Regions from separate parts of the Arthrobacter sedimenti genome, predicted to be linked through region 1. Evidence: riboswitches for the same ligand, from Rfam matches in the RefSeq annotation. Region 1 holds a riboswitch; each other region holds the start of a gene.

Region 1 (9,495 bases):
TGTTTTCCGCGAAGCGCAGGCCCATGGCGGTGAAGACGCCGCGCGGGTAGCGGCGGAAGACCTCGGCCACGCCGTAGCCCTTGTGGCCGGCATCCACTTCCTTGCGGGCCTCGAGGAAGATGGGCGCGTCGTTGACCTTGGTACGAATGTAGTAGCCGATCAGGACGATCACCGCGGACAGCCAGAAGGCAACGCGCCAGCCCCATCCGAGGAAGGCGTCCTGGGTCAGTGTGGAGGACAGGACGAACAGCACGGCCGTGGCCAGCAGGTTGCCCAGCGGCACGGCGGACTGCGGCCAGCTGGCCCAGAACCCGCGTGACTTGCTGGGGCTGTGCTCTGCCACGAGGAGGACGGCGCCGCCCCATTCCCCGCCAACAGCGAAGCCCTGCGCAAACCGGAGGATGACCAGCAGCGCCGGAGCCCAATAGCCGATCTGCGCGAAGGTGGGCAGGCAGCCCATCAGGAAGGTGGAGACGCCCACCAGCACGATGCTCAGCTGCAGCAGCTGCTTGCGGCCGAACTTGTCGCCGAAGTGGCCGAACACGATGCCGCCGATGGGACGGGCCACGAAACCCACGGCATAGGTGAGGAAGGCGGCGATGATGCCGTCCAGTTCGGTCCCGGCGTTGGGGAAGAAGGCCTTGCCGAACACCAGGGTGGCGGCCGATGCGTAGAGGAAGAACTCGTACCACTCCACGACGGTGCCGGCCATGGAGGCCGTCACCACTTTCTTCAGGCCTGATGCCTTGACGTCGGTTTCCTCGGTGAACCTTGCGGCGGAGCGTTCCGTACTCATGCGAACTCCTTCGGCGTCGTCGTCGACACCACGGGGACAGTCGATGGCAGCCGCGTGTGATGTACACCACGAAAGCCGGCTTCGATGAGTATGGTCTGCCTGCCCGTGCAACCTCAACGCCCATTAGTGCAGAAGGCATCTGCACTAATGCACATTGCTGGCGGTTTGCTGGATGGCCCTAGACCAGGAAGCTGCTCCTCAGCTGTGCCCCCAGTTGCCCAATTTCGGTGAGGAACCCGTCGTGGCCGATGGGCGCCTGGATGACGTGGACGTCCACGTCGCCGGGCAGCGCCTGCGCCAGCTCCCGCGACTGGGACGGGAAGTAGAGCCGGTCGGAGTCGACGGCGGCCACGAAGAAGCGTGCAGTAGCCGCGGCCAGCGCTTCGGCCAGGGTTCCCCGGCCCCGGCAGACGTCGTGGCTCATCAATGCCTCGGTCAGGGCGATGTAGCTGTTGGCGTCAAAGCGCTTCACGAGCTTGTTGCCCTGGTGGTCCAGGTAGCTTTCCACCTGGTAGCGGCCGCGGGCTGCGAGCACTTCCCCCTGAAGGGGCGACTCGGATGCCTGGGCTGACCGGCCAAAGCGGCCTTCCAGTTCTGCGGCGGACCGGTAGGTGATGTGGGCGATGCGCCGGGCAAGGGCCAGGCCCTCTTCAGGACAGGGACCGCCGTAGTAGTCGCCGCCGTTGAAGTTTGGATCCTGCCGGATGGCCAGGGTCTGGGCCTGGGCAAAGGCGATTTGTTCTGCCGTGCTGGCAGCCCCGACGGCGATGACGGCGCAGCGCTGCACCCTTTCCGGGTACGACACTGCCCATTCCAGTGCGCGGGCGCCGCCCATGGAGCCGCCAAGGACCGCGAACCAGCTCTTGATTCCCAGCTGGTCTGCGAGCCGGGCTTCCGCCACTGTGCTGTCCCGCAGCGTGACCAGGGGGAAGCGGGAGCCCCAGGGCGATCCGTCGGGGGCGGGAGAGGAGGGGCCTGTGGAGCCGTAGCAGCCGCCCACAATGTTGATGGACACCACGAAGAAACGGTCGGTGTCCACGGGGGCGCCCGGGCCCGCGAGTTGTTCCCACCAGCCTTCTTCGTCCGTGTCGCCACGGGTTACGTGCGTGCTGCCGGTCAGCGCATGCTCGATCAGGATGGCGTTGCTGGCGTCCGCGTTGAGCGTCCCCCAGGTTTCGTAGGCCAGGGTGACGTCCGGGAGGTATCCCCCGGCTTCGAGTTCCAGTCCCCCGATGGAGGCGTAGCGGACAATTCCGTGTTCGGGGATGGTTTTTGGGGCGACGGTAACCGTCATGGCAAGACCTCTTCTACGCGCTTGCCCGCCGTCATTTGACCGGCAGGCCAGGTCCTCACCCGGGGCACCCCACCGCGGATGGAGGGTTGCCGGCCAGCAAGCCGGGGCTGTCACTGGCACTCATGACCTGGATCGAGTGTACGAAATACTCCCCGGTCCAGGCCAAGAGTGTGACTGGTTGTGACTTCCCGGCTTGCTGCCCGCCCCGTCTTACCGCCCGAGCGGAGGCCCGGCGTCGTACTTTGCCCGTCTAGGCGCTCTTCGCAGCCCTGAAGCCCGCTTCCAGGTCGGCGAGGATGTCGTCGATGTGTTCCAGCCCCACGGAAAGCCTGACGAGTCCCGGGTGCACCCCGGCCACAGCCTGCTGCTCCGGGGAGAGCTGGCTGTGGGTGGTCGACGCCGGGTGGATGACCAGGGAGCGCACGTCGCCGATGTTGGCCACATGGGAGTGCAGCTCCAGGGCGTCGACGAAGCGTTTGCCCGCCTCCGCTCCGCCGGCCAGGTTGAAGGCGACGACGGCGCCCGTCCCCTTGGGCCCGTACTTGCGGCCACGCTCGTACCAGGGGCTGGACGGCAGCCCGGCATAGGCGACCGATTCGACGTCGTGCCTTGCCTCAAGCCAGCGCGCCACTTCCGTGGCGTTGGCAACGTGGCGCTCCACCCGCAGGCTCAAAGTCTCCAGGCCCTGGGAAATCAGGAAGGCGTTGAAGGGCGAGACCGCCGAGCCCAGGTCGCGCAGGAGCTGGACCCGCGCCTTGAGGATGTAGGAGAAGTTGGCCCCCAGCGCTCCATCGGCTCCCAGATCGCGGGCGTAGACCAGCCCGTTGTAGGTGGGATCCGGGGTGTTGAAGCCTGGGAACCGTTCCGGGTCCTTGCTGAAATCGAACTTGCCGGAATCGACGATCACGCCGGCGATGGCTGTGCCGTGGCCGCCCAGGTACTTGGTGGCGGAATGGATCACGATGTCCGCGCCCCACTCCAGCGGGCGGATGAGGTACGGGGTGGAGAGGGTGTTGTCCACGATGAGGGGCACGCCGGCCTGGTGGGCGACTTCGGAGATGCCCTCGATGTCCAGGACGTCCTGGCGGGGGTTGGAGACCACTTCACCGAAGAAGAGCTTGGTGTTGGGCTGGACTGCGTTGCGCCACTGGTCCAAGTTGTCGGGGTCCTCCACGAACGTGACGGAGATGCCGAACTTTTTCAGGGTGTGGGCGAACAGGTTATAGGTTCCGCCGTAGAGGCTGGGGCTGGCCACGATGTGGTCGCCGGCCTCCGCGATATTCAGGACCGCGAACGTTTCAGCGGCCTGGCCGGAACTCAGCAGCAGCGCTGCCAAACCACCTTCGAGGCTGGCGATCCGCTGTTCCACTGCGTCCTGCGTCGGGTTGCCGATGCGGGTGTAGATGGGCGCGAGTTCGGACAGTGCGAAGCGGTTTGCCGCGCTCTCGGCTGTAGGGAACACGAAGGACGTGGTCTGGTAGATGGGCAGGGCACGGGCTCCCGCGGCACTGTCCACTTCCTGGCCGGCGTGGATCTGGCGGGTTTCGAAGGACCAACCGTTGGACATCCAAATCTCCTTTGACATGGGCCCGGCATGCTCACCGGCAGTGCGGGCCGCGCTTGCTGCCGACTCTTGCCGGACAGCCAAGTCTTCACCCGGGGCACCCCACCGCGGATGGAGGGTTGCCGGCCAGCGAGCCGGGGCTTGGCGCTGGCACTCATGACCTGCGCCAAGTCTAGGAACAGCGTTGTTGCTGTGAACAGGATTGTGACGAACATGGTCTTTTCGGCGGCCTCCCCATGGCCATTGAGTGCGCGCAAATCCAGTAAGGGTACCCTTAGCTGAGAGCCGCATCACAAAGTGCCAAGATGTTGCCATGCGCATGGATCACGTCTCTTACGCCTGTGAACACGACGGCCTCGCGGCCACCACCGAACGTATTGCAACTGCCCTCGGCGTTGAGGCAGTGAAGGGCGGGGTACACCCCCGGTTCGGAACCCGGAATATGATCATCCCGCTCGCCGGTCACAAGTACCTCGAGGTTGTGGAGGTCCTGGACCACCCCGCATCGGACAAGGCACCGTTTGGACAGGCCGTAAGGGCCCGATCCGCGGCAGGCGGCGGCTGGATGGGCTGGTGCGTCGAAGTGGACGACCTCGCCCCTTTCGAGGAACGCCTCGGCCGCTCCGCTGTCAACGGCAACCGCAAGTTCCCGGACGGGCGCGAGCTGGTCTGGAAGCAGATCGGCATCCTGGGCCTCATTGCCGATCCCCAGGTCCCGTACATGCTCAAGTGGGAGGGTGATCCCTCACTTCACCCGTCCAACGCCTACGAGAGCAGCCTCAAGATGAGCTGCCTGACCATCGCAGGCTCCGCCTCCCGGGTCACCGAGTGGCTGGGTGAGCCGGTGGAGAAGCCGCTTGAGGACGTTGCGGTCGAGTGGGTCGCACCTCACGGGACGCCGGGCATCCTGTCGGTCACGTTCGAAACCGCCAACGGGGCTGTCACTCTCTGACGCTCCAGCTTCCCTTGTTGGGAGATGAGTGCGCCGGGTCCATGCCCGGATAATCTTCGGCCGCCATGAGGTGGTGACAACGGCGTCACCACCTCATGGCGGCCGAATTCATTTAAGCAGCGGCTGCTTTCGCCTGGTCAGAGCCGCGGATTTTTCTGCGCCATGCATGTTCCTTTGCGCGCGCCGGGCGTCTGGGCTGCGGCAGGGAACCTTCGCATAGAAAACGTACGACGGCGGCTGGCGGGCTTTGTGCTCCGGCTGGCGCGCTCCGGCGCTGCATCTATTCCTTTTCGCACCACATATATTCCTGCGCCACGCATATTCCTTTTCGCGACGAGTATATGGGGCTCGAAAAGGAACATGCGCGGCGAAAACGTACGACCGCGGTACTAGACTGGCGCGCCCCCGGGCGCCGGTCCATGCCGTAAGTCTGCATGACAGGTTTGAATGTCAGTGCCTCGAGGGACGATGTTCGTATGGGAATCAGCAGGGGTGTGGGGGCAGGTGCGGAAGGCGTTCATGCCTCCGTGGCCGCTCTTGATGCCTTGGACCGGGAGGATGGGTTCCTGGCCTCCGGCACTGCTGTTGGTTCGGGTGCAGCTGTTGGTTCCGGTGCTGCTGCTGTTGGTTCCGGTGCTGCTGCTGTTGGTTCCGGTGCTGATGTGTTGCAGCGGCGGTATGAGATCCGGCTGGAACGGCTCGAAGTTATCGCCCGGCTGGAGGCGCGGCTGTCCGCGATGAAGGCACGGGACTCAGCCGAGGCCGTCGGGTTTCAGCAGGCCATGACACCGCCGGACGCGTCCCTGCACGACCGCACCTACGCGGAGATGTCCGTAGTGGAGGAAATCGCCGGAGTCCTGACCATCAGCTCCGCCGCCGCCGGGGCGTTCCTGGAACAGTCCCGGAAGGTTTGCTCCCTCCCACCCGTCTTCGAGGCCCTGGCCGCCGGTGACATGTCCTGGCAGCACGCGAAGGTCATCGTCGATGAAACCGAAGGCCTAACTCCTGAGGGCGCGGTGAAGTTGGTGGCGCATTTCTTCGACCCCGACGCACCCAACGCCGCCCGCGGCGCAGCCCCGGGTGAACTCGTCCCCTCCCGGTTCCGGGCTAAGGTCCGTGGCTGGCGCGAACGCCACCACCCCGAATCCATCGAAAGACGCCACACCAAAGGTTGTGCCGACCGGCGCATGGAATACACCCCCGACCGCGACGGCATGGCCTGGATCTCCCTCCACCTCCCCGGCGACACCGCCTGCGCCATCTGGAACCGCACCACCGCCACCGCCCGCGGCCTCCAAGGCCCCAACGAACCACGCACCATCACCCAACTCCGCCCCGACATCGCAGCATCACTGCTCCTCAGCACCGGCAACGCCATGGAGACCAACCGCAACACCACCGCTGCAGCAACCGAGCCGGTCAGCAACGATGAAGGAACCGGTAACGACGACGGGACCGGCACCGCTGCCGGTTCGCGGCCCGTCCGGGAGATCGGGAAGGTACCCGCCCCGCGGGCCGATGTCCTGGTCATGGTGCCGGTGCTCTCCCTGCTGGGTGCGACGGATGAGCCGGCAGTACTGGACGGGGTGGGACCGATCCCGGCCTCGATGGCACGCAAACTCGTCGCGGACGGGGCGGAGTCCTTCTACCGGGTCCTGGTCGACCCCAGGGACGGGGCACCGCTGGAGATCGGGAGGAGGAACTACCGGCTCACCGAGTCCATCAAACGCTGGATCAGGATGCGCGACGCCAAATGCACCTTCCCCGGCTGCACCAACCGCACTCCGGACAACGAAACCGACCACCTCCAAGCCTGGCAACACGGCGGCAGTACTGATGTCAGCAACCTGGCGCAGCTCTGCCCCAAGCACCACCGGCTCAAACACCACAGCCAGTGGACACCGGACCCGGCGACCACCAATGAACCACCCGGCTGGACCTCACCCACCGGCCGCCACTACAAACCCGAACACCCAGACACCGAACCAACCCACTGGCCAGCGGGCATCCTGCCGATGGAGGCTGTTGCGCGCGCAGCAGAGGATCTGGAGTGGGAGCCACTACTCGCGGACATGCCAAACTGGCCCGACCCGCCACCTGAAGAACCACCCGCCGAGAATCTGCTCGACCCCAGCGGACTGTGCCCCACAGATCCACTATGGGACGACTTCTACGCGCAACCATTCAATCTGCCACCCGACCCCGAAGCAGCTTCGTGGCTACTACTGTCGCTAATGTGACAGTTGAAACACGTTCTCCTACCAGCGCACGACTTGTCGCCAGGCCCGCCCCACCCTGAAGGCCGGTTTGCCTAACCCAACCCAACGGCCTTGCCGAAGAGGCTGAAACCCACAAACGCCACGATATCCAGCAGGGCATGGGCGATCACCAGTGGCATGACCCGGCGGGTTCGTGTGTACAGCCAGGCGAACACAACACCCATCACGGCGTTGCCAATGAAAGGCCCAAAACCTTGATACAGGTGGTAGCTGCCGCGGAGGACCGAGCTCACGGCGATGGCCAGCGGCATACTCCAACCGAACTTGCCGAAGCGGTCCATGAGGTAGCCCACCACAATGACTTCCTCGAGAACCGCGTGGCGCACAGCCGACAGGATCAGGACGGGAACGGTCCACCAGTAGGCATCAAGCGCACTCGGAATGATGGCGGTGGTAATGCCCAGGGCCCGGCCCGCCGCATAAAGCCCCAGCGAAGGTATGCCAATCAGGGCAGCCAGCCCCAGGCCCTGCAGCAGATCCTTGCCCGGCCGGGCGAAGTTGAAGCCAAGCTTCCGGAAAGCGGAGCCGGAGTTGCCCGCTTTGCCAGGCACGGCCTGGCGCTGGTCGGTGAGGAAGTAGAGGACCAGCAGCACCGGCACCAGCGCAAAGATGATGTCCAGCAGCTGGTACGTCAGGTCGAAGTACTCCCGCGTGCTCTGCGAGCGGTTCAGGGTGGACGTCCCCTCGGCCAAAGGAGCCCGGGTCATCTTGTCGAGCAGCTGCACCACGGAATAGACAGCCGACTGGCCCAGGGACAGGCCCAGGACGATCCAGACTTCGAGCCGCAGGCGACGGCGGGAGGGAACCAGCATGTTCCCATCTTGCCTTCAGTTTCTGGATCCAGCCTGATGGAACTGCCGGTGCACCCAGTCTCTCCGCAACGTCAGGCGGGCGCGACGATCACTTCCGTGCCGTTGGCCTCGAACGCAGCCTTGTCGCGGGCAGAAATGCCGGCGTCTGTGATCAACCTGTTGAAGTCATAACCGTCCATGGTGGCGAAGGCGCGCACTCCCACCTTGGAGGAATCCGCGATGACATAGGACACGCGGGCGCGGGATGCTAAAAGGGCGTTGACGGAAGCCTCCCCCTCCCCCGTGTTGGTGGGGCCAACCTCGGGATCGATGCCGTTGACGCCGATAAAAGCGATGTCCAGCACCACCTTCTGCATGATGATGTCCGTATAGGGCCCCACCAGTTCGTAGGACCGCGGGTTAAGGATCCCGCCCGTGACCATCACCTTGATGTTCGGCCGGACCGCCAACTGGCCCGCAATGTTGATCGCATTCGTCACCACGGTAAGTGTGGGCTGGTTGGAGGGGGCGTTCAGGTCCTCCCGCGTAGCCAGGATCTGTGCAAGCGCCGTGCTGGTGGTGCCTCCGCAGAGCCCGATGACTGCCCCCGGACGGATCAAGGCAGAGGCGCATTGCGCGATCTGTTCCTTGGCTTCGGCATGGTCGTCGCGGTTGTAGCGGCCGGGCAGGTCGTAGGCCAGGGCACCGGTGGTCGCACCGCCCCGGGTCCTGGTCAAAAGCCGGCGCTTGGCAAGGCTGTCCAGGTCGCGGCGGGCAGTGGCCGGGGAAACATTGAGGGTGCTGACAATCTCGTCAACCTCCACTTGGCCGCTCTTGGCCAGCAGGTCGAGGATCGCCGTAAGCCGGTCAGTGCGCGTCATGCAAGGGGCCCTTCCGATCATTCAGCCACCATTCCTGATGACGTTTTCTGATTCTAACCTACGGCATACGATCAGAAAGGAGCACATCGGGATGCTGGTGCTACCGCTCCCGGGCTCCGGCCCGCCACACAGCGTACGTCAAAGGCATGCCCGGGCGGTAAGCGAGGTGCGTGGCGGAGGGCGCGTTCAGGAGGTGCAGGTCCGCACGGTGCCCGACCGCGATCGACCCCACGGCGCGTTCACCGTCCGCATCCCGCCCGGTGTCCTTGTGCAACGCCAGGGCGCCACCGTATGTGGCGGCGCGGACTGCCTCGTGCACGCTCAGGCGCATCTGGAGGACGGCAGTGGTCACGCAATACGCCATGGAACTGGTGTAGGAGGTGCCGGGATTGCAGTTGGAGGCAAGCGCCACCTGCACTCCGGCATCGAGAAGCTCGCGGGCAGGAGCCAGCGGCTGGCGGGTCGAGAGGTCGCACGCAGGGAGGCAGGTGGCCACAGTGCCCCGTTCACCCGCGCCGCTAACACCGTCCCACCCGGACCAGGAGGCTGCCAGGGCCTTCACGTCCTGCTCCGCCAGGTAGTTCACATGGTCCACGCTCGCCGCTCCCAGTTCCACGGCAAGCTGCACCCCCGGCCCTTCACCCAGTTGGTTGCCGTGCACGCGCAGGCCCAGGCCCGCATCGCGGCAGGCCAGCAGCACGCGCCGGGACTGTTCCGCGGTGAATGCGCCCTCTTCGCAGAAGACATCGGCCCACTGGACGTACGGACGGACGGCGTCGAGCATCGGTCCGCAGACCAGGTCCGTGTACTCGTCGGAATTCTGGCCGCTGGGAACCAGGTGGGCGCCGAGGTAGGTCACCTGGTCTGCCACGGTGGAGGCGATGCGGGCGCTCCGGGCCTCATTCTCCACATCCAGGCCGTAGCCGGTTTTGGTTTCC
Region 2 (9,495 bases), on a different contig from region 1:
TCTTCGCGCTGGTCGAGTTCGGGCTCGAAGGACAGCTTGACCGGAGTCCGGCTTTGGCGGCGGTGGTCATCCACCATCCGGGCATGGGCAACGGAGAAGATAAAGGTCTTCAGCCCGGCTTCTCCTCCATGGACGGTGTCGAGCCTGGGCAGCACCGAAAGGAACACTTCCTGCATGGCGGCCTCCGGATCCTCGACTCCCCGGGCCGTGAGATAGCCCAGTACCTGTGATGCGTATGTCCTGTAGACGAGGCTGAAGGCAGCGGTACCGGAAACTGGCTGGTCCGGAGCCTCATCTGTCTGTGCATCGGTCACTGACGTAGTGCTTTCCGTCAAAGAGGGTGTTGGCAAGGCAAGCGCTCAGTACATCCGGAACGCTGGCCCCCACTCTACCCTCCGGTAACCACCCTGCCGGAACGCCACGGTGCCGGGTACGGTCCGGTGCGGGGTCAGGCGGGGAAGCTACCCACGGGGAAAGATAAAAGAGCCGGCCTGGAACGTGATGGGGGACAGGTTCCAGACCGGCACTTCATAGGGGTAATCGCCAACGCTGCAGTCAGGGTTACGCGTTTTCAAAAAAACTTTCAAAAGTTTTTTCAGCGGGCTGCTGTCCTGGTCCACCGCGGGGACGTCGCTTGCCGTCGGGGCGCCTTGGCCAGTGCGAATGCGTGCAGCCTGACGGGCAGGCGCTCTTCGCCGCAGACGGGCACGACGACGGCCCGCGGCTCCGCGGCACTCGCGGCAGCGGGCGGGGTTCCGTGACGGTTTACCGCTTCGCCGGGACGGGTTACGGCTCCCGCGGGGCACAGATCGGTGACCAGGCCGGTGCCGGCACATTCCCGCACCGCGGCGATCCCGGCCGCCACCGATGCCTTATCTTCGTACGGGCCTGAGATCGCGATTACTCCCCCGTCAGGAGCCAGGAGCCGGAACCGGAAGAATGAATCAGCGTCGATGAATGCTTCGAATTTTCCAGCCATGACAGTCCTTCCTTGGGCACCAGGGGGTACTACCGAGTGTGGCTGCCACGCCAGCCGCCTCACAAGACCGGCCGCGTTAAGCCTGTGTAAATTGCTTCCACCCCAGCACCAAAGCAAACGGCAGGCCACCTGCAAAGGTGGCCTGCCGCCGTCGTCATGCTGCGCTCTAAGCGCGGGTTAGTCGTTGATGAGGTCGTTGACCACAATCGTCTGGTCCCTGTCCGGGCCAACGCCAATGGCAGAGAACCGGGTGCCGGAGAGCTTCTCCAGCGCCAGCACGTAGTTCCGCGCGTTCTCCGGCAGGTCCGCAAGGGTCCGGGCGCCGGTGATGTCCTCGGTCCAGCCGTCGAAGTACTCGAAGATCGGCTTGGCGTGGTGGAACTCGGTCTGCGTCATGGGCATTTCGTCGTGCCGGACTCCGTCCACGTCGTAGGCCACGCACACGGGGATCTGTTCGATGCCGGTGAGCACGTCCAGTTTGGTCACGAAGTAGTCCGTGAAGCCGTTGACGCGGGAGGCGTGGCGGGCCAGGACGGCGTCGTACCAGCCGCAGCGGCGCGGCCGGCCGGTGTTGACGCCGAACTCACCGCCCGTCTTCTGCAGGTACATGCCCATCTCGTCGAAGAGTTCCGTGGGGAAGGGGCCGGCGCCAACGCGGGTGGTGTAGGCCTTGATGATGCCGATGGAGCGCGAGATCCGGGTGGGCCCGATGCCGGAGCCAACCGATGCGCCGCCTGCGGTGGGGTTGGAGGAGGTGACGAACGGGTAGGTGCCATGGTCCACATCGAGGAACGTCGCCTGGCCGCCTTCCATGAGGACCACCTTGCCTTCGTCCAGGGCGGAGTTCAGGACCAGGGTGCTGTCGATGACCAGCGGGCGGAGCCGCTCGGCGAAGGACAGGAAGTACTCCACGATCTCGTCAACCACCACGCTGCGGCGGTTGTAGACCTTGACCAGGAGTTCGTTCTTCTGGCGCAGCGAGCCTTCCACCTTCTGGCGGAGGATGGATTCGTCAAAGACGTCCTGGACGCGGATGCCCAACCGGGCAACTTTGTCCATGTAGGCGGGGCCGATGCCGCGGCCCGTGGTGCCGATGGCACGCTTGCCGAGGAATCGCTCGGTCACCTTGTCCAGGACCTGGTGGTACGGGGCCACCAGGTGGGCGTTGGCGGAGACGCGCAGCCTGGACGTGTCGGCGCCACGGGCCTGCAGGCCGTCGATTTCCTGGAAGAGTGCCTCGAGGTTCACAACGCAGCCGTTGCCGATGATGGGAACGGCATTGGGGCTGAGAATGCCTGCCGGCAGCAGCTTGAGTTCGTACTTTTCACCGCCCACGACGACGGTGTGCCCGGCGTTGTTGCCGCCGTTGGGCTTGACGACGTAGTCAACACGGCCGCCCAGCAAATCGGTGGCCTTGCCTTTTCCTTCGTCGCCCCACTGGGCTCCTACGATCACAATTGCTGGCATGGGATCCTCCCCCATTCGTTCGGGCTGCCCGGGTCCGGCCACCAGGTGGCAGGCCTATGCAGCGCCGTTCATGAGAATGCCCCGAACATACCGGCCTTCGCGCGGCCGCAGCACGGCACGGCGAAGGAAGAGTCCCGGGGCTCTTACCACCCAAGTTTAGCCGATGGGGCACTTTGTCCACCGTTTGGCCCGCCGCTGCCCTTCAGGCGTATAGGGCAGCGGCGGCCCTTGGCGCGCTATTCGTCGTCCGCCTCCCCGGCGGGCCGGGACGTCTGCTCGGCGAGGGTGTCCCAGAAGGAGGTGTCGGCGTCGGCAATGGAACCGTCCGCAATGGCGGCGGCGGTGGACGTCAGCGTGGTGACCGTCTGCTTGATCAGGTAGCCGTTGCTGCGCTGGCCCAGCGCGTAGCCGTCCAGGTAGTGGTCGGACATGCCGCGCATCTCGAAGAGCAAGGTGGCGATGCCGTATTCCACGGAGATGCCGTTGCGGCTGATGGTCTCGGCGCTGCCGCCCTGGTACTTGCCCAGGTGGCCCCAGCCGGTCGAGTCGACGTTGTTGAAGACCACGGCGCCCAGCTGCTTCGACTTTTCGACGACGGCGGGATCTGCGTTGGGAGTGGTGGGGTACAGGATGGAGCCGGAGACCAGCTTGCCGTCACGCTCGGCGCGGGTGCCCTGGTGGTGCAGGTCGATCATGTAGTCGATCCGGTACTTGCGCATCACGTTGTTGTGCAGCGCCTGGGTTTCCGGCTGGACCTTGGCCACGTGGTCGCGGTTCAGGTCCACGCCCTGGGCGTTGTAGCGGGTGAGGTGCCGGTCCCCCTTGGCGAGGTAGTTGTCCAGGGAGAAGTTGACGTCCCCCATGGCGCCATCCGCGTTAAGCATGGGCACCACCAGGATGTTCACGCCTTTGAGGATGTCCGCCGATTTGCCGGTGCCCAGGTGCTTGATGAACTCCATGGCGCCCTCGGTGGTGAGCTGTTCGTTGCCGTGCTGCTGGGTCAGGTAGAGGATGGTGGGCTTGGCCGGATCGGAAATGTACTTGACCAGGTGGATGTCGCGGCCCTTCACGGTCTGGCCGATGACTTCCAGTTCCATGGCGGGCTGCTTGGCGTCCTGGTCCTTCAGGAAGGAAACCATCTGGTCATAGGTGGCCAGTTTTGTTGTGGTGATCTGGCCGTTGCCGTCATAGCCGGGGCCTTCGCCCACTGCGATGGCCAGCGGCGCCGGTCCGGCCACGACGGCGAGCGCCAGGGCGCCGGAAAGGGCAAGGTTCCTGAAGGTTGCCAGGGATTTGTTCACGGTGAATGACCTCTTCTTTGGGTGCGATGCGCTTCGTGCGAGTGGGCAGTCAGCCATCGTTTCCCTCATTTGGCTGTGACAAGAGCCAACCAAGCTGGACAGAATCTGTCAATACGCTGGACGAAAGCTGTAAGTACGCCAACAGCACAGAAGAAGTAAGCGCCGGCATCTGGTGCGACACAAAGCGGACAGGACTTGCCCAGACCCGCGCTTCTCGCTTTAAGTGAGAGGGAACCATCCGGAGCGGCCGAGAGACCTGGCTCGATGACGCCGCAGCAACCACGGTCCAGCAGGAGTCCTGCTGGCCGAAGGTGCTACTGCCAGGACCGATGGAAAGAGAGATTCCAGCATGTCCCTGAACACCGACCACATCCGCGTCACCCACGCCGGTTCCCTCCCCCGCACCCCGGAACTCATCGCAGCAAATGCGGCCAAGGAAGCCGACGGCATCACCCCGGAATTCCTTGATCTCCTCGAGGCCTCGGTGGTGGACATTGTCCAGCGACAAAAAGACCTGGGCGTCGACATCGCCAACGACGGCGAGTACGGCCACACCATGTCCACTTCCGTGGACTACGGCGCTTGGTGGAACTACTCGTTTTCCCGACTCGGCGGCCTGGAACCGACCAACGTGGACCGCTGGGCCGACTCGCAAGTCCACCGCTCCTCGCCGGGCCACATCGTCCTGACCTCCTTTCCGGACCGCCGCGACCGGCAGAAGTTCAACGACGCCTATAGCGATCCGTCCTCGGGCATCCTCTCAAACCGCAAGTCGGTCACCCAGCCCAAGATCGCCGGGCCGCTGACGTACACGGGCCAGGACCTTGTGGCGTCGGACATCAGGAACCTGAAGACCGGGCTGGCCGCTGCGGGCCTCTCCGACGGTTTCGTGGCCTCGCTTTCCCCCGGCTCCTGCGCCCGGGTGGCCAATGAGTACTACAAGTCCGACGAGGAACTGGTCTACGCCTGTGCCGACGCCATGCGGGAGGAATACAAGGCGATCATCGACGCCGGACTCACCGTGCAGCTCGACGACCCGTCCCTGGCCGAGAGCTGGGACCAGATCAACCCCGAACCGTCGTTGGAGGACTACCTGAAGTTCATCCAATTGCGCGTCGAGGCTACCAATTGGGCCCTCCGGGACCTTCCGCAGGAGCAAATCCGGCTGCACGTCTGCTGGGGTTCCTGGCACGGCCCGCACACCACCGACATCCCGTTCGCAGACATCATCGGCTCCGTGCTGCAGGTCAACGCCGGCGCCTACTCCTTCGAGGCTGCCAACGTGCGCCACGAACACGAATGGCGGATCTGGGAGGACACCAAGCTCCCCGAAGGCAAGGTGATCATTCCGGGCGTCGTATCGCACGCCACAAACGTCGTGGAGCACCCGGACCTGGTGGCGGACCGCATCGTCCGTTTCGCCGACGTGGTGGGCCGGGAGAACGTCATTGCCTCCACCGACTGCGGCCTGGGCGGCCGCGTGCACCCGCAGATTGCCTTCGCCAAGCTGGAGGCGTTGGGCGAGGGTGCCCGCCGCGCCACCAACCGGCTCTGGTAAATACGCCTGCAGTCCGGGCGCCGGCTGTTCCTTCCATCACCGGAAAGGGGCAGCCGGCGTTTCGCTTCCCGGGGCTTGCTAAACTGGGGAAGGCCGGCGAGGTCCGGCCCACCCCAACCAACCGCTGCTGATGCGTTGCGCCTGCCCGCGCCCTCATCTGCCGGCGGCAGCAACGCCAATCCCCGCAGGAGAACCAGCACTTCATGACAGCCCTGGCCCCCGAAACATTCCACGAACAGCTCATGAGCCGCCGCTACGAACCCAGCGTGGCAGCCGTCAACGAACTGTGCGATTCCCTGCGGGAGACCAAGCCCGGAACCGTGGTCCCCTACGTGGATCCGATGCACGACGTTGAAGAATGCCGCATTGTCAGCCTCTACTCCAACATCGGTGAGGCGGATCCGTCCGGCTTCATCACCGCCGGCGACCAGGACGCCGCCACCCGTATGCTGGGCATCCAGTGGAAGCTGGGCCTGCGCCCCGAGTTCGTGATGCCGTGGAACGTCCACCCCTGGCACGTTCCCGGCGAACCCAACGGCAAGTTCACCCCGGACCAGGTTCAGGCCGGCCTGAAGCCCCTGCTGAAGTTCCTGGCCCTGGTGCCCCGCGCATCGGTCATCGTGGCGCACGGCACTGAAGCCAACCGCCTGGCCAACCTGCTGCTGAAGACCGAGGTGCCCCTGCTGTGGCGCCGCGGCCTGAAGACCTACAAGGTCCGCTCGCTGAGCGGCCGCGCGTTCGCCGGTTCCCCTGCACGCCAGGAGGAGTTCCTCGAAGACATGCGCACGGCCTACGCCGACGCCATGGCCCGCACCGGCATCGCCAAACCTTAAACGAACGACGGCGGGTGGTGACTTTCGGAATGAAAGTCACCGCCCGCCGTCGTCTGCTTTAAGGCCGTTGGGCCTCAGGCACCCTCGATGGCCGCTTTCGCCTTGGGGTCCGAGTCGTTGAGGAATTTCTCGATCCGCTCCGGCTCGTCAGCCTCGCCAATGGCCGAGGACGCCCGCCCCAGGGAGTAGAGCGCCCGCAGGAAGCCGCGGTTGGGCTCGTGCTCCCACGGGATGGGCCCCACGCCCCGCCAGCCATTGCGCCGGAGCGAATCCAGGCCGCGGTGGTAGCCCACCCGCGCATAGGCGTAGGAGTCGATGGTGCGCCCCTCCGCCCAGGCTTCCTCGGCCAGGATGGCCCACAGGAGCGAGGACGTTGGGTGCTTTTCCACCAGGTCCAGGGCTTCCTGACCGGCGTCCAGCTGTCCGTACACTTCGGTCTCGGCGGGCAGGAGCGTGGGCTCCGGCCCCATCAGGTTCCGGCGGAACTCGTCCGACATCTAGAAGGTCTTTCCGGCCGAACCGAGCTGCTTGGTGGCTTCCACCACGCGGGCCGCCAGGCCTGCTTCTGCGGAAGCGCCCCAGACGCGGGGGTCGTAGGTCTTCTTGTTGCCCACTTCGCCGTCCACCTTCAGGACACCGTCGTAGTTCTTGAACATGTGGTCCGCCACGGGACGCGTGTAGGCGTACTGGGTGTCGGTGTCGATGTTCATCTTGATCACGCCGTAGGAAACAGCGTCCGCGATTTCCTGGTCGGAGGAGCCGGAGCCGCCGTGGAACACCAGGTCGAACGGGTTCTCCTTGCCGATCTTGGCACCCACCTGGGCCTGGATGTCCTTCAGGATCTCCGGGCGCAGCTTAACGCCACCGGGCTTGTACACGCCGTGGACGTTTCCGAAGGTCAGGGCGGTGATGTAGCGGCCGTTCTCGCCGGCGCCCAGGGCGTCGATGGTGGCCAGGGCGTCCTCGACCGTGGTGTAGAGCTTGTCGTTGATGGCGTTCTCCACGCCGTCCTCTTCACCGCCGACGGTGCCGATTTCAACCTCGAGGATCATCTTCGCCGCAGCGGTGCGTGCCAGCAGGTCGCGTGCGATCTTCAGGTTCTCCTGCAGGGTTTCGGCGGAGCCGTCCCACATGTGGGAGTTGAACAGCGGGTTGCGGCCGGCCTTGACCTCAGCCTCGGAAGCCTCGAGCAGGGGCAGGACGAATCCGTCCAGCTTGTCCTTGGGGCAGTGGTCCGTGTGCAGGGCGACGTTAACGCCGTAGTTCTTGGCAACCTCCCGGGCGAAAGCCGCGAAGCCCAGGGAACCGGCGACCATGTCCTTCGTGGAGGCGCCGGACCAGTAGGCTGCGCCGCCGGTGGAAACCTGGACAATGCCGTCGGACTCGGCCTCGGCGAAGCCGCGGAGGGCTGCGTTCAGGGTCTGCGAGGACGTGACGTTCACGGCCGGGTATGCGAAGCCGCCCGCCTTCGCGCGGTCGATCATCTCGGAGTAGATCTCTGGGGTTGCAATGGGCATGCTGGCTCCTCTGCTGAGTTTCGTCTGTGGGTGGAAGACCCTCAAGTAGACCGCTTACGGCTTGGCACCATCCTAGCCATTAGCGGGCCGGGAGTGCTCTGGGTTACGCCCCACCCGCACCCTAACTTCGCAAGCTCAGCCAGGGAACCCTGCGGGCGTGGGCCCACCACCCGCACCCTAACTTCGCAAGCTCAGCCAGGGAACCCTGCGGGCGTGGGCCCACCACCCGCACCCTGGCCGTCCAAAGGAAGCGGCCCTTCCCTAGACATGCTGGTTGAAGACGTGCCGGCGGATCCACGCGTGCATGGCGATGGCGGCGGCGGAGGCCGCATTGATGGAGCGGGTGGAACCGAACTGCTCGATGGACAGCGTGGCGACGGCAGCCTGGTGGACTTCCGGGGTCAGGCCCGGCCCCTCCTGTCCGAAGACCAGCACGCAGTCCCGGGGCAGCTCGTAGGTTTCCAGCGGCACGGAGTCCGGGAAGATGTCGATTCCGATGATCGCGAGCCCCTCCCCCTGCGCCCACTGGACAAAGTCCTCAACGGTGGGGTGGTGGCGGACATGCTGGTAGCGGTCGGTGACCATGGCACCGCGCCGGTTCCACCGCCGTCGGCCGATGATGTGCACTTCCTTGGCAAGGAAGGCGTTGGCGGTGCGCACCACGGTGCCGATGTTCAGGTCGTGCTGCCAGTTTTCGATGGCCACGTGGAAGTTGTGGCGCCGCGAGTCCAGTTCCGCGACGATCGCCTCGTGCTTCCAGTAGCGGTATTTGTCCAGGACGTTGCGCCGGTCGCCGTCGGCCAGCAGATCAGGGTCCCAGTGGTCGCCTTCGGGAAGTTCCCCTTCCCAGGGCCCGACGCCGACCTCCGCCTTTGCGGGTTCGGCCTCCCCGGGCTGGTGGTCGGGTTCGTCTGTCATGCCGGGCGTTTGGTTCACCCTTCAACACTAGACTGGACTCTTCGGGCAACCATCACAGGCGGAGGCAGGCATGGCAGAGGCAGACGAGGTAGCAGGCAACCCCGCGGTATACCGCAGCGGCCAGGACATCGAGTGCTGGTTGACGGACATGGACGGCGTCCTGGTCCACGAAAACCAGCCCATCCCGGGAGCCGCGGAACTGATCCAGCGCTGGGTGGATACCTCAAAGCGCTTCCTGGTGCTGACCAATAACTCCATCTTTACCCCCCGCGACCTCGCCGCCCGCCTGCGCGCGTCCGGTCTGGAGATCCCGGAGGAAAACATCTGGACCTCCGCCCTCGCCACGGCCCAGTTCCTGAAGGACCAGGTGTCCGCCGGGGGCGCTGAATCCGGGAACCGCGCCTACACCATCGGCGAGGCAGGGCTGACGACGGCGTTGCACGAGGCAGGCTTCATCCTCACCGACCAGAACCCCGACTTCGTGGTGCTCGGCGAGACGCGCACGTACTCTTTCGAAGCGATCACCACCGCCATCCGCCTGATCCTGGCCGGTGCCCGGTTCATCGCCACCAACCCGGACGCCACCGGCCCCTCCAAGGACGGCCCGATGCCCGCCACCGGCGCCATCGCGGCCCTGATCACCAAGGCCACCGGCAGGGAGCCTTACATTGTGGGCAAGCCGAACCCCATGATGTTCCGTTCGGCGATGAACCAGATCGACGCCCATTCCGAAACCACCGCCATGATCGGTGACCGGATGGATACGGACATCATTGCCGGCATGGAGGCTGGCCTGCACACCGTCCTGGTCCTGAGCGGCATCACCCACAAGGACGACATCGCCGCGTACCCGTTCCGGCCCAACCAGGTGCTGAACTCGGTGGCGGACCTGAAGAACCAGATCTAGAAGATGCTGACCCGG
Region 3 (9,495 bases), on a different contig from region 1:
CTTGCCCGCCTTGAGCCGCTTGAGCAGCTTCCTGTACCCCTGGATGCGCAGCGTGCCGATGTGGTCGAACAGGATGCGCACTTCGACGCCGCGCTCGGCCGCTTCCTCCAGGGCGGTGAGGAGATCGTTGGTGACGTGGTCCGAGCTCATGATGTAGAACTCGGCATTGACGAACTTCTTCGCCTTCCGCACAGCCTTCGTCATTTCCAGGATGGAGTCCGGGTAACCGGGAATGAGGTCCACCGTGTTGCCGTCCACCATGGGCAGCGACCCCAGGGTGCGGTTGAGCTCAGAGGCGGACTTGACCCACTCCGGGCCGGGGTAGTCGCTTTCTACATCCGACAGCGCCGTGATGCCTGCCTGTACCCGGTCGTTGACCAGCTGCTGCTGCGCGCGCCGCCGGCGGGACAGCTGGAAATTGCCGAACAGGAGGAACAGGACGATGCCGACGAATGGAATGAAGAATATCCCCAGCAGCCAGGCCATGGCCGTGGTGGGGCGCCTGTTGCCGGGAATGATGCCCAGGGCCAGGACCCTGATGGCCAGGTCGGCAAAGCCCAGGAGGACCACCACCCACGTGGGCGCGGTGCCGGCAAGCGAAAAAGGCCACAACACGTCTATAACTCCCGGGAAATTGGGCTCCGGAGGACTGCTTCCGGCCGGGGCGCTCTGCCCAGCTTATCCGCGGTGTCGCACTAAGCTGGTGCCATGACCTCTCCAGCCCCAGTGGTTCTCCTTTTCCTCGATCCCGCATTTCCTGACGGCAGGGCGGCCGACGCGTCCCAACCCCAGTTGCTGGTCACGGATCTTGGGGTTACAAGGGGCGACGGCGTCTTCGAAACCATGCTGGCGGTGGGCGGGTCGGTGCGGAAAATGCAGGCCCACCTGGACCGCCTGGCAGGCTCCGCCGCAGCACTGGACCTGGACATCCCGGACCAGGACCCGTGGCGCCGTGCCATTGCCGCTGCCGTGGCCCGGCACCGGTCAGAGAACCCGCCTGCGGACCCTGCTGCCGATGAACTGGTGGTCAAGCTGGTGGTGACCCGCGGCGTGGAGGGCGCTCCCGCACCCACGGCCTGGGTTCAGGCATCCCCCGCCGGGTCCGTCGGCCGCCGGCAACGTGAAACGGGCATCGACGTCATCCTCCTTGACCGCGGCTACGACAGCGACGTGGCCGAACGGGCACCCTGGCTGCTCCTGGGCGCCAAGACTCTTTCCTACGCCGTCAACATGGCAGCGCTCCGCTATGCGCACAAGCAGGGCGCGGACGACGTCATCTTCCTGTCCTCCGACGGCCGCGTCCTGGAGGGCCCCACGTCCACGGTCCTGCTGGCGCATGCGGGAAAGTCCGACGACGGCACGCCGGTGAAGCGCCTCATCACACCCCAGCTGGACAGCGGCATCCTCCCTGGAACCTCCCAGGGCGCCCTTTTCGCTGCCGCGAAGGCGGCGGGCTGGGAGCTGGGCTACGGCCCGCTGGAACCGCAGGACCTCCTGGACGCGGATGCGGTCTGGCTGATCTCCAGCGTCCGCCTGCTTGCTCCCGTGAACACGATCGACGGAAAGCAGATCGGCAGCCCCTCCCTCCAGAAGGAGCTGACTGCAGAGTTGAGCGGGCTCTTTGCGGGCATCCAGTAGGCCCCTGCAACAGGCGCTTAATCCCTTTTCCCGCTCCCGGTTCACCCGTAAGGTGTGGACCATGGACTCGCGAAACCTGCCGATCGAAAACCTGTCCTTCGACGACTGCTGGGAACTGCTCGACAATGACACGGTGGGCCGTCTGGCCATCGTGGTGGACGAGCATCCGGAAATCTTCCCTGTGAACTATGTCGTGCACCTGCGCAGCATCGTCTTCCGCACGGCTCCTGGGTCAAAGCTCTGGGGCGCCAGGATGGAACGGCCGGCCGCGCTGGAAATCGACGGCTACGACTCCTCCACTGAACGGGCCTGGAGCGTGGTGGTCCGGGGCGACACGGAAATCATTGAGGACCAGGCCGTCAGGGATGCAGTGGACGGCCTTGGCCTGGAGCCGTGGCAGCCCGGCGAGAAGGCCAACTATGTCAGGCTGGGAGCTAAGGCGTTGACAGGGCGTAGGTTCCAGGTGAACCGGCCGGACGTCTGGAACACCCGGGTCCAGGACCGGCGCCGCGCCTCGTTCGAGTAGCAGGCGCCTGCGTCAGGCGCCGGAACGGGCCGCCTGCCGTGAAAGCTGTGCCTCCAGCCCGGAGAGCAGGATGGTGAGTCCCTGATCAAGCTCCGCGGCGCCGTCGTATTCCGCCAGGGCCGGAGCCAGGGCACGCAGCCTGGGAAACTCCTTGGCAGGCAGGCGGTGGAGCCCCAGCCGCAGCAGCACCTCGTTTTCTTCCGGGTCCACCACGTACTCCTGCAGCTCGTTGAGGATGTGCCCGTAGAGGAAGCCGTAGTAGGCGCGGTAGACGTGGAGCGCATCGGCCGGCTTGAATCCTGCCGCCACCAGCAGGGACAGGATTTGCTCCAGCGGCCGCAGCGTGCCCAGCGGCCGCAGGCCCAGCGGAGTGGACAGGGGCCGCGTCACCAGCAAGGGCACAACGTTGGGGTGCTCAAGTGCCAGGCCGCGCAGCTCGTGGGCAAGGACCCGCAGCTGCGCTTTCCAGTCCGGGTCCCCGGCATCGATTGAGAGCTGGTCGAGGACAAGCTCTGCCACGCCGTCGAGCAGGGCGGCGCGGTTTTCGGCATACCGGTACAGGCTCATGGGATCCCTGCCGAGTTCCTGCCCTAGCCGCCGCATGCTCAGCGCTTCCAGGCCTTCGGCGTCAACCAGTTCCAGGGCTTTGGCCAGCACGATGTCCCTGCTGAGCCTCGTTTTGGGCGAGCCGGGCCCGGAAGTATCGGCGGAAGCCATCGAAAAATCCTTACTGCCGGCCGTGGTCCTGATAGGCGCCGGGCCGGTTGCCTCATATCTGGTCTACAGGTAAAGTCTACAGTGTAGACATCGTGGTGAGAGCACATGCGCTCCCCGAAAGTCCAGGGGAACGCCTACAAAATCCTTTGCCATCTTGTGCAGGGCATCGAGATTCGCCGCTGTAGCCTACCGGCGGCACCAGGCACCGAGCGAAGGGACGCCGTCATGGCCAATTCGCAGTTCGATCTTTTCTTGTACGAAGCCACCTATTCCGACCACGCTTCCGGCTTCACCCTGGACCGGGACCGGCTCTATGGGTTGTACACCAGCTGGTGCATGATCAATCAGCAGCGGCTCGGCAGCGAATCCACTTTCTGGTCAGCCATGAAGCACAGGATCAACCCCGGGCACAACGGACTCCGCATGAAGGGCCCAGCCGCCGCAGACTATATCCTCGCCAGCTATCCGGGGCTTGTCTAGCTTCCCCGGGCCGCCTTGGGGCAACCCGCGGGCGCACGAACACATGCTGTGGCACTCCGGTGCCACGGCATTTTTCATGTCCGGCTCAGGTGGGGATGATCCGGAAGAGGAACCTGGTGCGCACCATCACCCACAGCAGTCCCAGGACCACGGCATAGGCCGCGGTGTTGAGGAAAATGCTCTGTTGCTGCAGCGCCGGAATGTTGGCTACGACGGCGATCAGCAGCACGTGCATGATGAACACGTAGAGCGTGGCCCGGCCCAGTGGAATCAGGAACCAGCCCAGGGCCCGCTGCACCGGCTTCCAGTAGGCGCTGAGGAATGCGTAGGCCGCTACCACCAAAACCATGACATTGAGCAGGCGGCCGGGAGCCAGGTACGTGCGGCCAAAGAGGGCGTCGTACATGCCGCGGTATGCCGCGTCCGGCATGAGCGCCAGGCGGACGTCGTAGTTGTTGGCCAGGTAGGGGTTGCCCCAGGACAGGAAGGCCAGCGCAAACGCCGCGGCGGTGCAGGCAACCACCACCCAGATGTGCCTGGACAGCCAGGAAATGATGGCACGGCGGTGATAACCGGCAACCAGCCCCAGCACGAACAGCACCTGCCACACCAGCAGGGGGAACGAATCCTCGAACTGCGACGGCAGGACGCGGAACCTGGTCACCGTACCCACCACGTACACGGCGAGGGTCGCCGCCAGCACCCAAACGGCCTTTCCACGGTTCAGCGCCGCCAGGATGAGCGGGCTGATGAGCAAAAGCACCACATAGAGGCCCATGACGTTGAACTGCCACGGCCCGAACTGTAGCAGGATGATGGCCGGCAGCACCTGGGGCGGCACGGGGAACTGGAACAGCGACGACATGCCCGCGTAGAGGTCGTAAGTCCTGCCGGCACCGTTGTGCCCGGCGCCGCCGGTTCCCTGGTCCACAAAGGTGGTCAGCGCCTCGGTGTGGAAGAACGGGAGCAGGGACAACAGGAAGACGCCGATCAGCACGGCGAGCGCCGTCAGGTAGAGCTTGCCGGCCCGGCGTGACGTGAGGTCCACAACCCGTCCGAAGTCCTCCTTGGCTTTGGGCCCGTACACCATGCCCACCACCAGTCCGGAGAAGAGGACAAACAGCTCTGCGCCTGACACGAAGCCCACTGCCTCCTGCGTGAGCAACTGGAACAGCGAGGCCATGCCCAGGTGGTTGACCACCACAAAGACGATGGCCATGCCGCGCAACAGGTCCACGCGCGAGTCCCTGGTGGAAGGATCCTGGTAGCTCCAGGCCGTGGCTGCATTGATCCTGCGCGGAACCTGCCACAGGGCCACCAGAAGGATGAGCATGGCAGCGGCAACAGTCCAGGCAGCAGGCCCGGAAAGTGTGTTGGCGCGGACATAAGTGCCGGTGGATGCCTGATCGGTCACAGGGCCGGTGACCATCGGCGAGGCTTTCAGCCGATCCGCCGCCGCTTTGGCAATGTCCGGGCTTCCGGTGAGCAGCCAGCTGATGCTCGCCACCCCGGTGTCCCTGGTGCTGGTGCGCTCATCCCACACGACGGCGGCCGTGCGGCCGAATCCCGGGGAGGTGGCAGTTCCCACCACCTGGTCCCACCAGCCGGTTTTGATGTCGGCTTCGGGTGCGCCGCCCGTTGAAGGGCTGTAGAAGGCCGACGTCTGGAGCAGGAAGGGTTTCCGGCGCCCCTCTGAATAGGTGCCGTAGAAGTTTTCGCCCCCGGAGGCTGTCAGCATCTCCTGGAGTTCACCGGCCCGGGGCACGGTGTTGACGGCGGCTCCGCCGGCCGTGTCGTCGTGGTAGGCGGCAAGACCCACCCAGTCCACGGCGTCGTCGCCCGGGTAATACGGTGCGTAGGCGTTATCGCTCCCGTTCCAGGCCCCGTCCCCGTTCGTGTCCAGCAAAGCGAACCCGTCGCTTCCCGGCTGCGGCGCGTTCCGGCTCCGGTCAAAGGGGTAGTCCTTGCCCAGGTAGGGTGACCACACCATGGCGACCCGGCCGCCGTCGTCCTTCTTGAATGCCTTGGACACTGCTTGGAAGGCCTGGCGGTACGCGGCGGGCTGCTGGCCCCAGCCCACCCAGCTGGTGTTCATGTCAGGGGCAAACCGGATCAGCAGCTGCCCCTTGAACCCGGAGGTGAGGCCGTGCACCTGCTGTGCGAAGGCTTCGGCCTCGCTGGTGCCGAGCTGGTCCAGCGGCACCGACGGCTTCACCGTGAGCAGGGCGTGGGAGCCTTTGGCTGCGGCCTGCTGCAGGAAGCCGTCGATGTCATTCCGTTCCGAGTCACGGAATGGAATGGTGATGTCGTGTCCGAAGACAGCGGGGCTGGCACCCAGCCGGTCGCTGAAGCCTGCGGCGGTATCCTCGCCCCACTCGAGGACCGCACCCAACCACGGCTTTCCGTTTTCAGGTGCAGTCTGGGCCGCCTGCGCCGGACCTGCCGGCGCCAGCACGGCCAGGAAGGCGATGACGATGGTTGCCAGATAGGCGACGGCAGAACGCGGACGGTTCCGCCAGACGGCGTGGTGGTGCGATGTGACTGCCCGCATGTTGCAAGGACCCCCCGGTACTCATTGCTCTGCTGCCCGTTGCTTAGGCGACGGGGCGGTGCCCCCGGTAAGACTTTATCGGGCGGCGGGCCTTCGCGTGTCGCCTGGGCGTCCGGCGAATTACGGAACATGACGACGGCGGCCGTGCGGCTCGGGAGCGCAGGTGTTACGTTTTTGGGGAGTAATGAGTACCGGCGCCAAGCCCTGACTGGCCGGTCGGCAACCCTCCCTTTCGCGGCGGGGTGCCTCAGGTGAATACTCGGCATATCGACCCATTCGAGCTGCAAGCGTGAAAGAAGGAGATCCGTCGTGTCTGACGCACCCGCCCCTGACGAAAGACTGTCCTACCGCCTGATTACCGGCGCGGACACCCGTGAGTTCTGCGAGCGGATCTCCGCTGCACTCGCCGACGGGTACGTGCTGCACGGCAGCCCTGCGGCAACCTTCAACGGCACCACCGTCATCGTGGCGCAGGCCATCGTCCTTCCGGCCGCCATCGCCTCGGCGGATGCCGCCGTGGCCACTGCCGTGGACGAGCTCGAGGGCGAGTTCGACGGCGAGGGCCACGCATGAGCTACGCCGGAGACCTGACGCCGCAGGAAGCCTGGGCCAAGCTGGAGCAGGGCGCCGTCCTGGTGGATGTCCGCACCGAGGGCGAATGGGCCCACATCGGCATCCCCGACACCAAGGCCACAGACAACGACCCCCTGTTCATCCAGTGGACCTTCCCCGGCGGCATCCCCAACCCGGACTTCATCAAGGACCTGACGAACCAGGCACCGGAGGATCCCCAGGCGGAACTGGTGTTCCTGTGCCGCTCCGGCAAGCGCTCCATCGCCGCGGCCACCGCCGCCACCCAGGCGGGATTCACCGCCTACAGCGTCCTCGAGGGCTTCGAAGGCGATCCCGACCGCTTCGGCGAGCGGACCGTCAATGGCTGGAAAAACCGCGGCCTGCCCACCAACCTCGGAAAGAACTAAGTGAGCTTCAACCAAGACGCCCCCGGCTGGAACCCCGACACCCAGGCAGTCCGCGGCGGGCTGGACCGCAGCAACTTCCAGGAAACGTCGGAGGCCATCTTCCTCAACTCCGGCTTCGTCTACGAATCCGCGGCCGCTGCTGAACGCGCCTTCACCGGCGAGGATGAGCGCTTCGTCTACTCCCGCTATGGCAACCCGTCCGTGGCCACCTTCCAGGAACGGCTCCGGCTGCTCGAAGGCACTGAAGCATGCTTCGCGACGGCGTCGGGCATGTCCGCGGTGTTCACGGCCCTGGGTGCCCTGCTGGCAGCCGGCGACCGGGTAGTGGCCGCACGCTCGCTGTTCGGTTCCTGCTTCGTAGTCCTTAACGAGATCCTGCCCCGATGGGGTGTGGAGACGGTGTTCGTGGACGGGCCGGACCTGGACCAGTGGCGCGAAGCGCTCTCCAAGCCCACCACGGCTGTCTTCTTCGAATCCCCGTCCAACCCCATGCAGGAAATCGTGGACATCGCCGCTGTCAGCGAACTGGCGCACGCCGCCGGGGCCACCGTGGTGGCGGACAACGTCTTCGCCACTCCCCTGCTGCAGCGCTGCGGGGACCTCGGCGCCGACGTCATCGTCTACTCGGGCACCAAGCACATCGACGGGCAGGGCCGGGTGATGGGCGGTGCCATCCTGGGCACCAAGGAGTTCATCGAGGGACCCGTGAAGCAGCTGATGCGACACACCGGCCCCGCGCTGTCCCCATTCAACGCCTGGGTCCTGACCAAGGGCCTGGAAACCATGGGCCTCCGCGTCAACCACTCCTCCGCCACCGCCCTCCGGCTGGCCGAGTGGCTGGAGGAGCAACCGGCCGTGAGTTGGGTGAAGTATCCGCTGCTGAAGTCGCACCCGCAGTACGGGCTGGCGGCGAAGCAGATGAGCGCGGGCGGGACCGTCCTGACGCTGGAGCTTGCTCCTTCGGGTGGGCGCTCCGGCAAGGAGGCCGCCTTCGCCCTGCTGGACGGGCTGCGGATCATCGACATCTCCAACAACCTGGGCGATTCCAAGTCCCTGATCACCCATCCCGCCACCACCACCCACCGCGCCATGGGACCGGAAGGACGGGCTGCCATCGGGCTCAGCGACGGCGTGGTCCGTCTCTCCGTGGGGCTTGAGGACCCGGACGACCTCATCCGAGACCTGGAACAGGCTCTGAAGCAGATCTAGGTTTTCGACGCGCTTTCCCGTTTTCGCGGCGCAGATTCCCGGGCGCGGCCCAAATGCGGGCCGCGAAAGGGAATAAGCGCGTCGAAAAGGAAGCTGCGCGTCGCGATGCGCCAGGCGGCCGGTCAGGATTGGCGGACCCGCAGCAGCTCGGGAGTGGCCGCCACTTCGGAGAGATCAAGCGCTCCGCGCATGGTCACGTTCACGGCCTGCCTCACCACGGCCCCGAACCCCATGTCCCCGGGCGGCGGACCGGCCAGGGCATTGTCACGGGCGCGGCGTTGTTCGGCTGCCCCCGTCCCGCGGGCGATGATGTCCTCTACACCCTGCCGGGCAAGGGCCAGCTCGCCCTGTTCCTGCAGGACGGGAGCCAGGTAGTCCACCAGTGAACGGGCCACGTCCGCAGCGGGGGCAGGACGGAAGTTGCCGAAATCCAGGAGTTCGCCGCTGAGCCCTTCACTGCTGGCCTGCCAGGAAGCCATCCGCAAAAGAACCGTGGGAACGGGTGCAGGATCAACGTCCTCGCGCCACTCCCTGCTTGCTGATTCCACCAGCGCCCGGACCAGGACCGCAATGAGGGCCGCGTCCTCGGCCCGGAGGCAGACGTCCGCCACCCGTACCTCGACGGTGGGATGGTTGCGGGACAAGCGGGCGTCGAAGTAGACCATGCCCTCATCGAGCATGACGCCGGTTTCCAGCAGCCGGGCCACCACCCGCCGGTAGGTGGGGTACGTTCCGTAAATGCCTGCCGGTCCGGCCGTCGGCCACCGGTTCCATGCCTGGGTCCGGTAGCTTTCGAACCCCGTGGGTACGCCGTTCCAGAACGGCGAGTTGGCGCTCAGTGCCGTCAGCACGGCCAGCTTGTCGCGGATGCGGTCCAGGACGGCCACGCCTTCTTCCGGCGATTCGATGTAGGTGTGGACGTGGAAGCCGCAGGTCAGCTGCTCCTGCGCAGTGAGGCCAAAGCGTTCCAGCATCCTTGCGTAGCGCGGGTCCGGCGTTGTGTGGCTGGGAGATGCCACCGGCGACGTGGCGAGGGCCGCCACCCTTGCACCATGCTTCCGGGCCGCCTGGTCCGCCAGGGCACGGCCCGCGCGGATCTGTTCCAAGAGGCTGCCATAGTCCACGCAAGGCCGGGTCTGCGTCTCGATCTGCTCAAGCTTCAGCTCGGCACTCAGGCCCATCTCGTCGTCGTAATCCCTGTGGGTCCCGGCGTGATGGGCGTCAGGATCGACGGGGAGATCGTCCGCCGCAACGCGATGGCTGGCAAGGAGGGCGTCAGCCAGCGCAAGCGGTTCTCCGGACTCCGGATCAACGATCAGGAGTTCTTCCTCTACGCCGAACGTACGCATACGAACATTCTGCGGCAGCGCCGGGGCATTGGAACTGTCAGACGC

Evidence for each region. Region 1 has a riboswitch for S-adenosylmethionine ahead of metX (homoserine O-acetyltransferase MetX). Riboswitches for the same ligand answer to the same signal wherever they lie in the genome.
Region 2: it holds a riboswitch for S-adenosylmethionine, as region 1 does, so the genes downstream of both, ACFO0G_RS15905 (cobalamin-independent methionine synthase II family protein) here and metX (homoserine O-acetyltransferase MetX) in region 1, are expected to answer to the same signal.
Region 3: it holds a riboswitch for S-adenosylmethionine, as region 1 does, so the genes downstream of both, ACFO0G_RS12125 (DUF1737 domain-containing protein) here and metX (homoserine O-acetyltransferase MetX) in region 1, are expected to answer to the same signal.

What each region holds. Positions count from the first base shown of each region.
Region 1 is NZ_JBHSDQ010000002.1:422,598-432,092, reverse strand. It holds gene ACFO0G_RS07180 (MFS transporter) at 1-796, opposite strand, end outside; gene metX (homoserine O-acetyltransferase MetX) at 975-2,090, opposite strand; SAM riboswitch class IV at 2,103-2,218, opposite strand; gene ACFO0G_RS07170 (bifunctional o-acetylhomoserine/o-acetylserine sulfhydrylase) at 2,341-3,657, opposite strand; SAM riboswitch class IV at 3,702-3,816, opposite strand; gene ACFO0G_RS07165 (VOC family protein) at 3,968-4,606, shown strand; gene ACFO0G_RS07160 (HNH endonuclease signature motif containing protein) at 5,083-6,846, shown strand; gene ACFO0G_RS07155 (CPBP family intramembrane glutamic endopeptidase) at 6,918-7,697, opposite strand; gene ACFO0G_RS07150 (DeoR/GlpR family DNA-binding transcription regulator) at 7,769-8,557, opposite strand; gene hutI (imidazolonepropionase) at 8,658-9,495, opposite strand, start outside.
Region 2 is NZ_JBHSDQ010000007.1:92,906-102,400, reverse strand. It holds gene ACFO0G_RS15925 (RNA polymerase sigma factor) at 1-314, opposite strand, end outside; gene ACFO0G_RS15920 (YegP family protein) at 596-979, opposite strand; gene ACFO0G_RS15915 (adenylosuccinate synthase) at 1,157-2,446, opposite strand; gene ACFO0G_RS15910 (M14 family zinc carboxypeptidase) at 2,683-3,747, opposite strand; SAM riboswitch class I at 3,979-4,083, shown strand; gene ACFO0G_RS15905 (cobalamin-independent methionine synthase II family protein) at 4,097-5,305, shown strand; gene ACFO0G_RS15900 (uracil-DNA glycosylase family protein) at 5,509-6,138, shown strand; gene ACFO0G_RS15895 (DUF3151 domain-containing protein) at 6,213-6,635, opposite strand; gene fbaA (class II fructose-bisphosphate aldolase) at 6,636-7,655, opposite strand; gene ACFO0G_RS15885 (TrmH family RNA methyltransferase) at 7,917-8,573, opposite strand; gene ACFO0G_RS15880 (HAD-IIA family hydrolase) at 8,644-9,480, shown strand; gene ACFO0G_RS15875 (alpha/beta fold hydrolase) at 9,477-9,495, opposite strand, start outside.
Region 3 is NZ_JBHSDQ010000004.1:326,981-336,475, forward strand. It holds gene cls (cardiolipin synthase) at 1-615, opposite strand, end outside; gene ACFO0G_RS12100 (aminodeoxychorismate lyase) at 709-1,638, shown strand; gene ACFO0G_RS12105 (pyridoxamine 5'-phosphate oxidase family protein) at 1,700-2,164, shown strand; gene ACFO0G_RS12110 (TetR/AcrR family transcriptional regulator C-terminal domain-containing protein) at 2,177-2,881, opposite strand; gene ACFO0G_RS12115 (hypothetical protein) at 3,107-3,361, shown strand; gene opgC (OpgC domain-containing protein) at 3,447-5,912, opposite strand; SAM riboswitch class IV at 6,093-6,208, shown strand; gene ACFO0G_RS12125 (DUF1737 domain-containing protein) at 6,222-6,485, shown strand; gene ACFO0G_RS12130 (rhodanese-like domain-containing protein) at 6,482-6,892, shown strand; gene ACFO0G_RS12135 (O-succinylhomoserine sulfhydrylase) at 6,893-8,101, shown strand; gene ACFO0G_RS12140 (glutamate--cysteine ligase 2) at 8,224-9,450, opposite strand.